3 regions of the Methylorubrum subtropicum genome follow, and region 3 is predicted to be linked to each of the others. Evidence: riboswitches for the same ligand, from Rfam matches in the RefSeq annotation. Region 3 holds a riboswitch; each other region holds the start of a gene.
What was found. Region 3 has a riboswitch for cobalamin ahead of AAHG03_RS24815 (TonB-dependent siderophore receptor). Riboswitches for the same ligand answer to the same signal wherever they lie in the genome.
Positions count from the first base shown of each region.

Region 1: linked by a shared signal. The riboswitch ahead of AAHG03_RS12385 (CbtB domain-containing protein) and the one ahead of AAHG03_RS24815 (TonB-dependent siderophore receptor) in region 3 are both predicted to bind cobalamin.
Region 2: linked by a shared signal. The riboswitch ahead of AAHG03_RS02385 (hypothetical protein) and the one ahead of AAHG03_RS24815 (TonB-dependent siderophore receptor) in region 3 are both predicted to bind cobalamin.

Region 1 is NZ_JBBXMW010000007.1:207,598-210,860, reverse strand. Features, by position in the region: gene cobW (cobalamin biosynthesis protein CobW) at 1-212, opposite strand, end outside; gene AAHG03_RS12395 (DUF1636 domain-containing protein) at 217-621, opposite strand; gene AAHG03_RS12390 (CbtA family protein) at 614-1,372, opposite strand; gene AAHG03_RS12385 (CbtB domain-containing protein) at 1,401-1,577, opposite strand; cobalamin riboswitch at 1,622-1,813, opposite strand; gene cobU (bifunctional adenosylcobinamide kinase/adenosylcobinamide-phosphate guanylyltransferase) at 1,906-2,427, shown strand; gene cobO (cob(I)yrinic acid a,c-diamide adenosyltransferase) at 2,424-3,023, shown strand; gene AAHG03_RS12370 (hypothetical protein) at 3,066-3,263, opposite strand, start outside.
Region 2 is NZ_JBBXMW010000001.1:510,977-514,239, forward strand. Features, by position in the region: gene AAHG03_RS02375 (FecR family protein) at 1-694, opposite strand, end outside; gene AAHG03_RS02380 (RNA polymerase sigma factor) at 782-1,288, opposite strand; cobalamin riboswitch at 1,651-1,857, shown strand; gene AAHG03_RS02385 (hypothetical protein) at 1,977-2,792, shown strand; gene AAHG03_RS02390 (hypothetical protein) at 2,835-3,212, opposite strand.
Region 3 is NZ_JBBXMW010000029.1:16,937-20,199, forward strand. Features, by position in the region: gene AAHG03_RS24810 (TonB-dependent receptor) at 1-202, shown strand, start outside; cobalamin riboswitch at 1,051-1,257, shown strand; gene AAHG03_RS24815 (TonB-dependent siderophore receptor) at 1,448-3,263, shown strand, end outside.

The DNA.
Region 1 (3,263 bases), on a different contig from region 3:
TTGGGCAGTTCCACCACGGAGTTCTCGTCGCAGCCCTCGATGCCGCAGGCGGCCAGGAACGAGCCGTCGAAGCCGAGATCGCCGAACTCGTTGACGATGACGGCGAGCCGCCGGCCGCGGGCCTGCTCGATGGTGTGGCGCACCAGCGTCGTCTTGCCGGCCCCGAGGAAGCCGGTGACGATGGTGCAGGGGATCTTTTCGAGGATGGCCATGGGGTCAGGATTCCGCTCGTGTCGGGGTCAGCGGCGGGATGCGGGCGACGACGCCCTTGCGGAACGCCTCCGGGCGCGCGCGCCAGGGCACGATCCCATCGGGCGTCTTCTGGTAGTCGCGCAGGCCCGCCAAGATGGTGCGGGCGGAAGTCTCCGCGCGCTCCAGCGCGTCGAAATCGCCGTAGACGTAGGTCCAGCGGCCGGGAGAGGCCACCGCCACCGTGCAGGGCCGCTTGCAGACCGAGAGGCACTCGGCACCCTCGATCCGCAGGCCCGGCACCGGCTCGCGGTCGGCTTCGGCGCGAAGTGCCGCCAGCAGCCGGGCGCCGGCCCGCGGCTCGGACGCGTCGCCCGCAGCCCGGCAGGTGGTGCAGACGGAGAGGACGGTCTCGGGCTGATCCTCAGGCATGCGCGCGGCCGCCCGCCTCGCGACCGAACAAGCCCCAGGCCCAGCCATAGGCCAGCCCGATCAGCGCCCAGAACACGAAGCCGATGGCGAGCGAGCGCGCCACGAACTGCGCCGCGACCGCGGGCGGCACCTGCGAACTCACCGTGTCGATCGATTGCGGCGCCCCCGCCAGATGCGGGGCGACGATCAGGATCAGGCCGCCGAGAATCGTAATCGGCACCCGCCGCACCGCGATGAGGTAGAGGCCGATGCCGGTCGCCGCGACTGTCATCACCCACCAGGTCTGGCGCAGGACGAGAGGGGCAGCGCCCATGCCGGGCAGTTCCGGCGGCAGGCCGATGGCCGGGGCCAAAGCCACCGCGAGGAAGCCCGCGATGCCCACGGTGAGCCCGCTGCGCGGGGTCGGCTCGCGGCGTAAGCCCAGCATCACCGCGGCGAGGAGCAGCGCGTAGCCGACGCCGCCGATCAGCGTGGCGAGGCCGGTGAAGGCCATGCGCTGGAAGCCCTCCGCGGGCTGCCATTCGTCGGATTTTTCAGCCTCGGTGCCGGCCTCGCCGTGGCCGTGGGCATGCGCCTTCACGATCAGCGAGGCGGGCGTGAGCGAGACGGGGGCGTGCGCATGCGAATGCCCGCCCTCGAACGTCTCGGCCTGGAGGATCAGGGGCGAGGTCAGGGCGAGTTGGAGGCCCGTCGCGACGACGGACGCGAGGAAGCCGGCGACGAGCGCCGCCGACAGCAACCGGGTGATCATGGAGCCGCTTTCGCGTGTCGGAAAGCGGTCAGTGGCAGGGGAAGTTCTGCGCGTGGCGGAAATCGTGCGCCGCGTTGTGCAGCACGCTCGCCGGGGCGAAGCCCGCCAGGAACACGAGGCCGAGGCCGAGGAAGGCGGCGACGAGCAGGGCGCGGGCGCCCTCGCCGGAGCGGACGGCGGAGGTCTGAAGGGTCGCGGTCGTCATCGGGTCACGGGCTCCGGCCGCCCCACCGGCGGCGTTCGAGAAAACGTTTTTCGTGCCGGACGGCAGGTCTCCTGGCTCGCGGTTGGTATCGCGCCTGCCGCCTTCCCAGGTCGCCCCGGTGGCTCTCGGCAGGAACTCGCCGCTCACAGTTGCGGGGGCAGCTGCGGTTTCGGGTTTCCCCTCACCGCATTCCCTTTTCACCCCGTTGCCGGGGCACCGTCCTATGGCTCGCTTCTAGCGCGCGCCGGGCCGCCTTGCAAAGCGCCATTGCGTGAACGCTCGCCTCCGGTGCAAACCGACGCCCATGGATGCCCGCCCTCCCGACCGGATGACGCTGGTGCTCGGCGGTGCCCGCTCCGGCAAGAGCGCCTATGCCGAGCGGCTGATCGAGGCCTGCCCGGCGCCCTGGCTCTACATCGCCACCGCTCAAGGTTGGGACGACGAGATGCGCGCGCGCATCCACGAGCACCGGGCGCGGCGCTCCGCCGAGTGGCGGACCCTCGACGTGCCGACGGCGTTGCCCGAAGCGGTCGCGGCCTCGACCGGGCCGACCCTGGTCGATTGCCTGACGCTGTGGGTCACCAACCTCCTGCTCGCGGAGGCCGATCTCGACGCCGCCACCGAGGCCCTGGCCCGCGCCTGCGCGGCGGCGCCGGGGCCGCTGGTGCTGGTGGCCAACGAGGTCGGGCTCGGCATCGTGCCGGACAACGCGCTGGCCCGCCGCTTCCGCGATGCGGCCGGGCGCCTGCATCAGCGGCTGGCGCGCGAGGCCGACCGCGTGGTCCTTACCGTCGCGGGCTTGCCGCTCACCGTCAAACCTTCCGCCGAGAATCCAGGGAATCGCTCATGAGCGACGACGACCGCCACCGCGAAAAGATGGCCAAGCGCAAGGCGGTGCAGGACGCCGAGGTCGCGTCCAAAAAGATCGAGAAGGGCCTGCTCATCGTGAACACCGGCCCCGGCAAGGGCAAGACGACGGCCGCGCTCGGCCTTGTGCTGCGCATGCTCGGGCGCGGCCACCGGGTCGGCGTGGTGCAGTTCATCAAGGGCGCCTGGGACACCGGCGAAGCTCGCGCGCTCAAGGCCTTCGGCGACCGGATCGCGTGGCACGCGCTGGGCGAGGGCTTCACCTGGGAGACCCAGGACAAGGCCCGCGACATCGCCGCCTGCCGCAACGCCTGGGAGCAGGCCCGCGCCCTGATGGCGGACGCGAGCATCCGCCTCCTCGTCCTAGACGAGCTGAACATCGCGCTGCGCTACGACTATCTCGACCTCGAGTCGGTCGTCGCCGAGTTGCAGGCCCGCCGGCCCGACCTCCACGTCGTCGTCACCGGCCGCAACGCCAAGCCGGCGCTCATCGAGGCCGCCGACCTCGTGACCGAGATGGGCAGCGTGAAGCACCACTTTTCGGCGGGGGTGAAGGCGCAGGAGGGGATCGAGTTCTGAGGGCGCCCTGTGGGTCCCGAGGAGCGGGCGCCTCGCGCCCATTCAGGGTTCGCGATCCGAGAGGGTCTCCAGCAGGCTCTTCTCCCGCATTGCCGTCACCAGGGCGACGATCTGCTCGCCGCTCGCTCGGTACGCATCGGAGCCCTCGATCCGACGGAAGCCGTGAAATTCCGCGGCCTCGACGATGGCGTTGGCGGCCTCACTGCCGGGAGCGGGCGGCATCAGGGGAGCGCGCCCTTC
Region 2 (3,263 bases), on a different contig from region 3:
TCGCCGCCGTCGCGGTCAGCGAGGAATCCTCGCCGCGCTGGACGGCTTGGCCCGCCGAGACCAGGGCCCGGCGGCCCGCCTCCGCGACCTCGACGCGGCCCTCGGCGACGCCGACCGGGCTGTCGCTCCCGTCGGCGCGCACGAAGAAGCGGGTTCCGACCGCCCGCGCGCTCAAGCCCCCGGCCTCGACGGTGAACGGCCGGCTCGGGTCCGACACTACGTCGAAGCTCGCCTCGCCGCGCAGCAGCGTAATCCGGCGCTCCCCCGCGGTGAAGCGCAGCACCAGGGCGGTGTCGGTGTTGAGATCGACGCGGCTGCCGTCGGGCAGCGTCGCGTGGGTGATGTCGCCGACGCCGCTCCACAGGTCCGCCCGCAGGCGATCCATGAGGCCGTACTGGTAGGACAGGGCGCCCGCGAGTAGGGCCGCGGCGGCGAGGGCCGGCACGATCTTGGAGGCCCGCCCGCGCCGCGCCCCGGACGGCGCCGGGCGGCGGTCGGGCAACTGCCCGAGCCGGCGCCACAGGCTCTCCATCTCGGCATGGGCTCCGGCATGGGCCGGGTCGGCGGCCCGCCAAGCCTCGAACGCGGCCCGGTCGGCCTCGGTGGCATCGGCGGAGGACAGGCGGGCGACCCAGCCCGCGGCGGCCTCGAGGATCGGGTCGTCGCCCGTGTCGGTATCTTCGTTGCCGGCCACGCCGTCTCCCCCCGGATCCCGCCGTGTGCCCGGCGATGTTCTCCGACCTTTAGATCAACGAGGCGCCGACATCCTGAGGTCGTGGTCTCAAAAATCGTCGAGCCGGCGGCGGCACTGCAGCAGCGCCTTGATGATGTGCTTCTCGACCATGTTGCGCGAGATGCCGAGGCGCGTCGCGATCTCGCCGTTCGCGAGACCGTCGAACCGGCTCAGCAGAAACACCTCGCGGCAGCGCGGCGGCAGTTCATCGACCGCTGCGGCGAGGCGCTTCAGTTCCTGCCGCGCGATCGATTGCCGCTCGGGCAGCGCGAAGCCGTCGACGGCCTCCGCCAAGTCCACCTCGCCCTCGTCGGCGAACAGCCTTTGCTCGAGCCGGCGGCGGTTGCGGGTGCGAAGCGCGACGTTGTGGGCGATCCGGAACAGCAACGCGGTCGGGTGCTCCACCCGCGTGCGCGACAGGGCCGCGAGCATGCGCAGATAGGTCTCCTGCGTCGCGTCGGCGGCGTCGGTCGGGTTGCCGAGCCGGCGCAGGAGGAAGCGCTGCAGCTTCGATCCCTCGCGGCGATGAAGCGCATCGACCGATATGCCGTCCATTCCCCAAGTCCTGTCGCCCACGGCCCCTCGCGTCGCCGTCGTTCTCCTGCGGTCGCGTGAGCTATGAAGCAAGACTTGTGCAGATGGTCGGATAGTTTAAATAGCTTCCAAATTGGTCTTTTCGGCCGGCCAAGACGTTGGCATTTCGAATGAAAACTTTGTGGGGCGGAAAGGTATGATTTGGAATAATTAAAATGATGGACTCAATTCGCAGCGCTGTTGCATCGATGTGACAGGAGAGGCGAGCCATCGCGCGACGCCGGTCGACCGGCGGGCCGAGTCGCCTGTGTCCCGATGGCCACAAAAGATGTAATACTGTTGCATTATGCGCCACAGTGTATCGACCGGGCCGGCCCTATCGGCGCGGTTGACAGGGCCAAGGTTCCCACGGGTTTCGGTCCGTGGGCAAAGAGGGAATTCGGTGGGCTCTGCGGAGCGAGGCCGAAGCTGCCCCCGCAACTGTGAGCGGCGAACCCCTGCCGTCCGGATCACTGGTGCCGCGCACCGGGAAGGCGAGGCCGGGCCCCCGACCCGCGAGCCAGGAGACCCGCCTCGGAGCGCTTTCCGACGAAGTGGATACCGGTTCGGCGAAAGAATGCGCGGCAAAAACGAGGTCTTAGAGCATCGGCCCGAAACGATGCGTTAACCATCCCGCGCGCATCGTCGTCATCTCATGGGATACCGACAGATGCGCCGAGTCGTCCGGGCCGTCCTGTGCGGCCTCGCCTTGCAGGCGGCTGCCGTTTTCAGCGCCGAGCCCGCGGCTGCCGGCGACTGCAAGGCGCAAGCGATCAAGGTTCTGAAAGCCGCCTCGCCGAACGGTTACGCGGTCTTCCAGCAGGTCGGCGACAAGGCCTTCTTCCACGCTTGGCTCGACTGCGACGACGCCCAGTACGGCCTGCCGACGGCCGTGCACGAGTCGCTGCACCACATCACGGGCGAGGCGGACGCCTACCCGCTGATCGGGGGTGGGATGCTGAAGCGTCCGCCCGAGAACAGGACGCTGCCGGCACCGTCGAGGATCGCCCACCAGTTCCGCCCGAGCGTCTTCGTCTCCACGTACCTGCAACCGGGCAACGCCACCGCGGCGTCCGATTTCCGCTACCTGCTCGACGAGTTGAACGCCTACACGCACGATCTCGACACGGCCATCGCCTTGGCCGACCGGCGCAACCCCGATGTGCAGCTGTCCCATCGCGACGGCTTGGCGGCGCTGATGAGCTTCGTCGCGCTCTACGTGGAGGCGGCCGGACAGAACACGGCGACGTGGACCGCCCTCAGGGATCGGCCGATCAGGACGGCCTTCGTGTCCCTGTGGGATCAGGCGGAGCGCACGATGCTGGCCTCCTGCGGCATTCCGGAGATCGGCAGCGAGGACCGGAGCTTTCTCGGCAAGCTCTGCGGCGCCGGCCCGCAGGCGGCGCTCGGCCGGCTTCTCGGTCGAGCGCCGGTCTGCCCCAGGGCCTGTCTGGTGGTCGGGCCGAAAACGGCGAGTCGCGAGTGACCCGTCAACGGGCGGCGTGGCGCCGCCCGCCGATGCGGGATCTCAGTTGCAGCCGCAGCCGTGCTGAATGTTGCGAACGCTGCTTGTATGCACGTAATGCGCCGGCAGATGCTGGACCCGGGAGACGTTGACGTTGTGGGTCACCGGGACGCTGTGATGGTGAACGCGCGTGACCGTGTGGACGCGCACGATAGGCTGCACACGCGTGATATTGAAGATGTGGCGGGTTCTGTGCACGTAATGCGTGCGCTGCACGTCGCGAAACTGGGTCCTGTTCACGACCTTGTTGACGGTACGATAATTATAGACCGGAGGCACCGGACCGCATCCCCGGCAGCCGGCACTCGCCTCCGTCGAACTGCCGTAAAAGCTCAGTGTGGCGACCAGGGTGGCACACGCGGCCGTCAGATATTTCGCCATGTTCAATCCTCCTGCAAACCCACATTGGTCGAGACATAGCAAGCGCAGCCC
Region 3 (3,263 bases):
CCTCGTCACCAACCTGACCAACAACCGCTACGCGACCTTCGGCACCTACGTCGAAGGTGGGCCCGTGGCCAACCGCTTCCAGATCAACGATCCGCGCACCACCACGCTCGCCCAGCCGCTCTCGATCTACGGGGGCCTGCGCTACACCTTCAACGCCCCGCCCCCGGCCCCGCCGGTCGAGCCGGTCGTGCGCAAATACTGAGGCGGCCGGCACCGTCTTCGAGTTTCATCGCCAGTTGCATCCGAGGTCCCGAGCAGGAAAGGCGTCGTGCCACGATGTTCAAGGTTCAGCTGCGACTCGACGGGCAACTCTGGCGCGACACCTTCGGCAAGGTCGCCTTCGCAAGCGAGCGCGATGCCACGCGCTCGGCCAGGCATGAACTCGACATCGCCCTCTACCTGGCGGACCGTCCCGCGGAGGGCGGCCCCTGGCCGATGGCGGTCCGCGTCGTCCAGTCCAAGGGAGTCTTCAAGGGCGTCGTCTGGGAACTCAAGGGCCGAACAGCGTGGGCAGGAGCGGCTCGACCCCCAGCTCGCGGCCCGCGCCGACCGACGCCCGATCGGGCCGGACGGCCCCATGAAACGGCGGCGGCCCGAACTTCGTCTTCGCCGGCCACGTCGGATCGCGTAGGCCGGGCACGGCTTCGAGAGCCTGTTTGATTTGACTCATCGGGATCGAAACAGTGCGATGCTGCGGTGATCCCAACAAATCCCCTCATCCTGAGGTGCGGAGCAAAGCGTAGCCTCGAAGGAGGGCTCCAGGGATCGCGCGACATCTGGAGCCCTCGCTCAAAACCGCTCACGCAGCACCTCAGGATGAGGGGATGTGTTGGGATGAGCCTGTCAAGCAGGCTCTCAGGAAGAGACACCGTCACTGCGGACTTGACTGATCCGCCCCATTGAAGTGGTCCGCCCCGAGGTATGGCCTGCGGGTCAGGGTCCGCCGCTCGAGCGGACAGGATTGGCGCCCGCCTGTGTCCCATTGGCCACGGGATATGTAACATTGTTGCATTGTGCGCCGCAGCGCATTGACCGGGCCGGCCTGATCGGCGAGGTTCGAAGGGCCAAGGTTCCCGCGGGTTTCGGTCCGTGGGCGAAGAGGGAATTCGGTGGGCTCTCCGGAGCGAGGCCGAAGCTGCCCCCGCAACTGTGAGCGGCGAGCCCCTGCCGTCCGGGTCACTGGTGCCACGCACCGGGAAGGCCAGGCCGGGGTGCGGACCCGCGAGCCAGGAGACCTGCCTTGGGCGATGATACGTCTCTCGGGCGGGGTGCCCCGGCGGAGCGCAGGCGCGGGCCCGGCTGAACCAGCCGGCACCCGCGAGGGCACCCGCACGGCCGCCGCTCGACAACCTTGAGCGACTTGGTGACCGTTCGTTCGAACCCGCTTGCCCCGAACTCCGCGGCCTCCGCCGGACGCCGCCGCGCCCCGCGCCTCGCTCTGGCCGCCATCCTCTCGGCCGGCGCCTCGGGCTTCGAGGCCCGCGCGCAGGAGAGCACGACGCTCGACGAGATTTCGGTCGAGGGTGAGGGCACGGGTCGCGCCGCCGGCAACGCGCCGCCTTCCGGACGGACGGCGGCCTCCGGCGCGATCGGCCTGATCGGGCCGAGCCCGGGCTACCGGGCCGACCGGGCGGTCAGTTCGACCAAGACCGACACGCCCCAGCGCGACGTGCCGCAGGTCGTCACCGTGGCCCCGCGGGAGGTCATCACCGATCTCGCCGCCACCCGCGTCGATCGCGTCTTCAACTACACGCCGGGCGTCGCCCAGCAGAACAATTTCGGCGGGCTGTCGATCTTCAGCTACGCCATCCGCGGCACCACCACCTCGGAAATCTACAAGAACGGCTTTCCGCTCAACCGCGGCACGCCACCCCCGCCCGACGCCCAGAACGTCGAGCGCATCGAGGTGCTGAAAGGCCCCGGCGGCGGCCTGTTCGGACGCAGCGATCCGGGCGGGCTCGTCAACATCATCACCAAGCAGCCCACGCGGGAGCGCTTCGTCGAGATGGGCGGGCTCTGGGGCTCGTTCGAGCAGTTCCGCGGCACGCTCGATTCCGGCGGCGCCCTGAACGAGGACGGCACGCTGCTCTACCGCTTCAACCTCGCGGCGGGTCGCCAGAACAGTTTTCGCGACTTCGTGGACGGCGACCGACTGCTCGTCGCGCCCGTGATCTCCTGGCAGGTCACGCCCGACACGAGGATCACGATCGAGACCGAGTTCCTGCGCAACCGCATCGTGTTCGACCGCGGCGTCGTCGCGGTGAACAACGGGCGGCTCGGCGCCATCCCGATCTCGCGCTTCCTCGGCGAGCCGGGACAGAGCACCTATCAGACCAACGATTCGATGCAGGTGCGGGTCGATCACCGCTTCGATGCCGACTGGCAGATGCGGCTCGCTACCTATTTCAATACGGGCTCGCTGGAGGGCGAATCCGCCGAGATCCGCGCGATCACCGACAAGGGCATCGCCTCGCGCGACCGCAACCTGCGCGACTACCGCTGGGACGTGGCGATCGGTCAGGCGGAACTCGTCGGCCGCTTCGAGACGGCGGGGATCGGCCACACGCTGCTCGTGGGCTTCGAGCGCGAGAGCACCGACAGCCGGGTCGTCTACAACCGCTCGACCATCGCGAATAACCCCTACACCATCGACATCTACAATCCGCAATACGGGCAGGCGCTACCGCCGATCGACCGCTTCCGCAACAACCTGGAGCGGATCACCAACACCGCCCTCTACGTGCAGGACCAGATCGCGCTCGGCCCGGAATGGAAGGCGCTGGTCGGCGCGCGGTTCGACTTCTTCGAGCAGTCGTTCCGCGAGCGCACCCCGCGCTCCCAGGTCGACCAGACCTACTTCGCGGCCACGCCCCGCGCCGGCCTCGTCTACCAGCCGACGCCCGAACTCGCCCTCTACGCCAATGTCGGCACGAGCTTCCGGCCGAATATCGGCCCGGACGCCGCCGCCGCCTCGGCATCCGGCCCCTTCGCGCCCGAGACCGGCATCGGCGCCGATATCGGCGCCAAGCTCGACCTGTTCGGCGGGGCGCTGGGCCTGACCGCGGCCCTGTTTCGGGTCGATCGGCAGAACGTGCTGACGCCGCAAGCGAGCGGCAGCGGCATCTCCGTGGCGGTCGGCGGCGTGCGCAGCCAGGGCATCGAACTGACGGCGGCGGGTCAACTCACGCCGGAGGTCAAGATCCTGGCGGGCTACGTCTACGCCGACGCCGTGGTGACCGAGGATCCGGCCCTGCCGGTCGGCA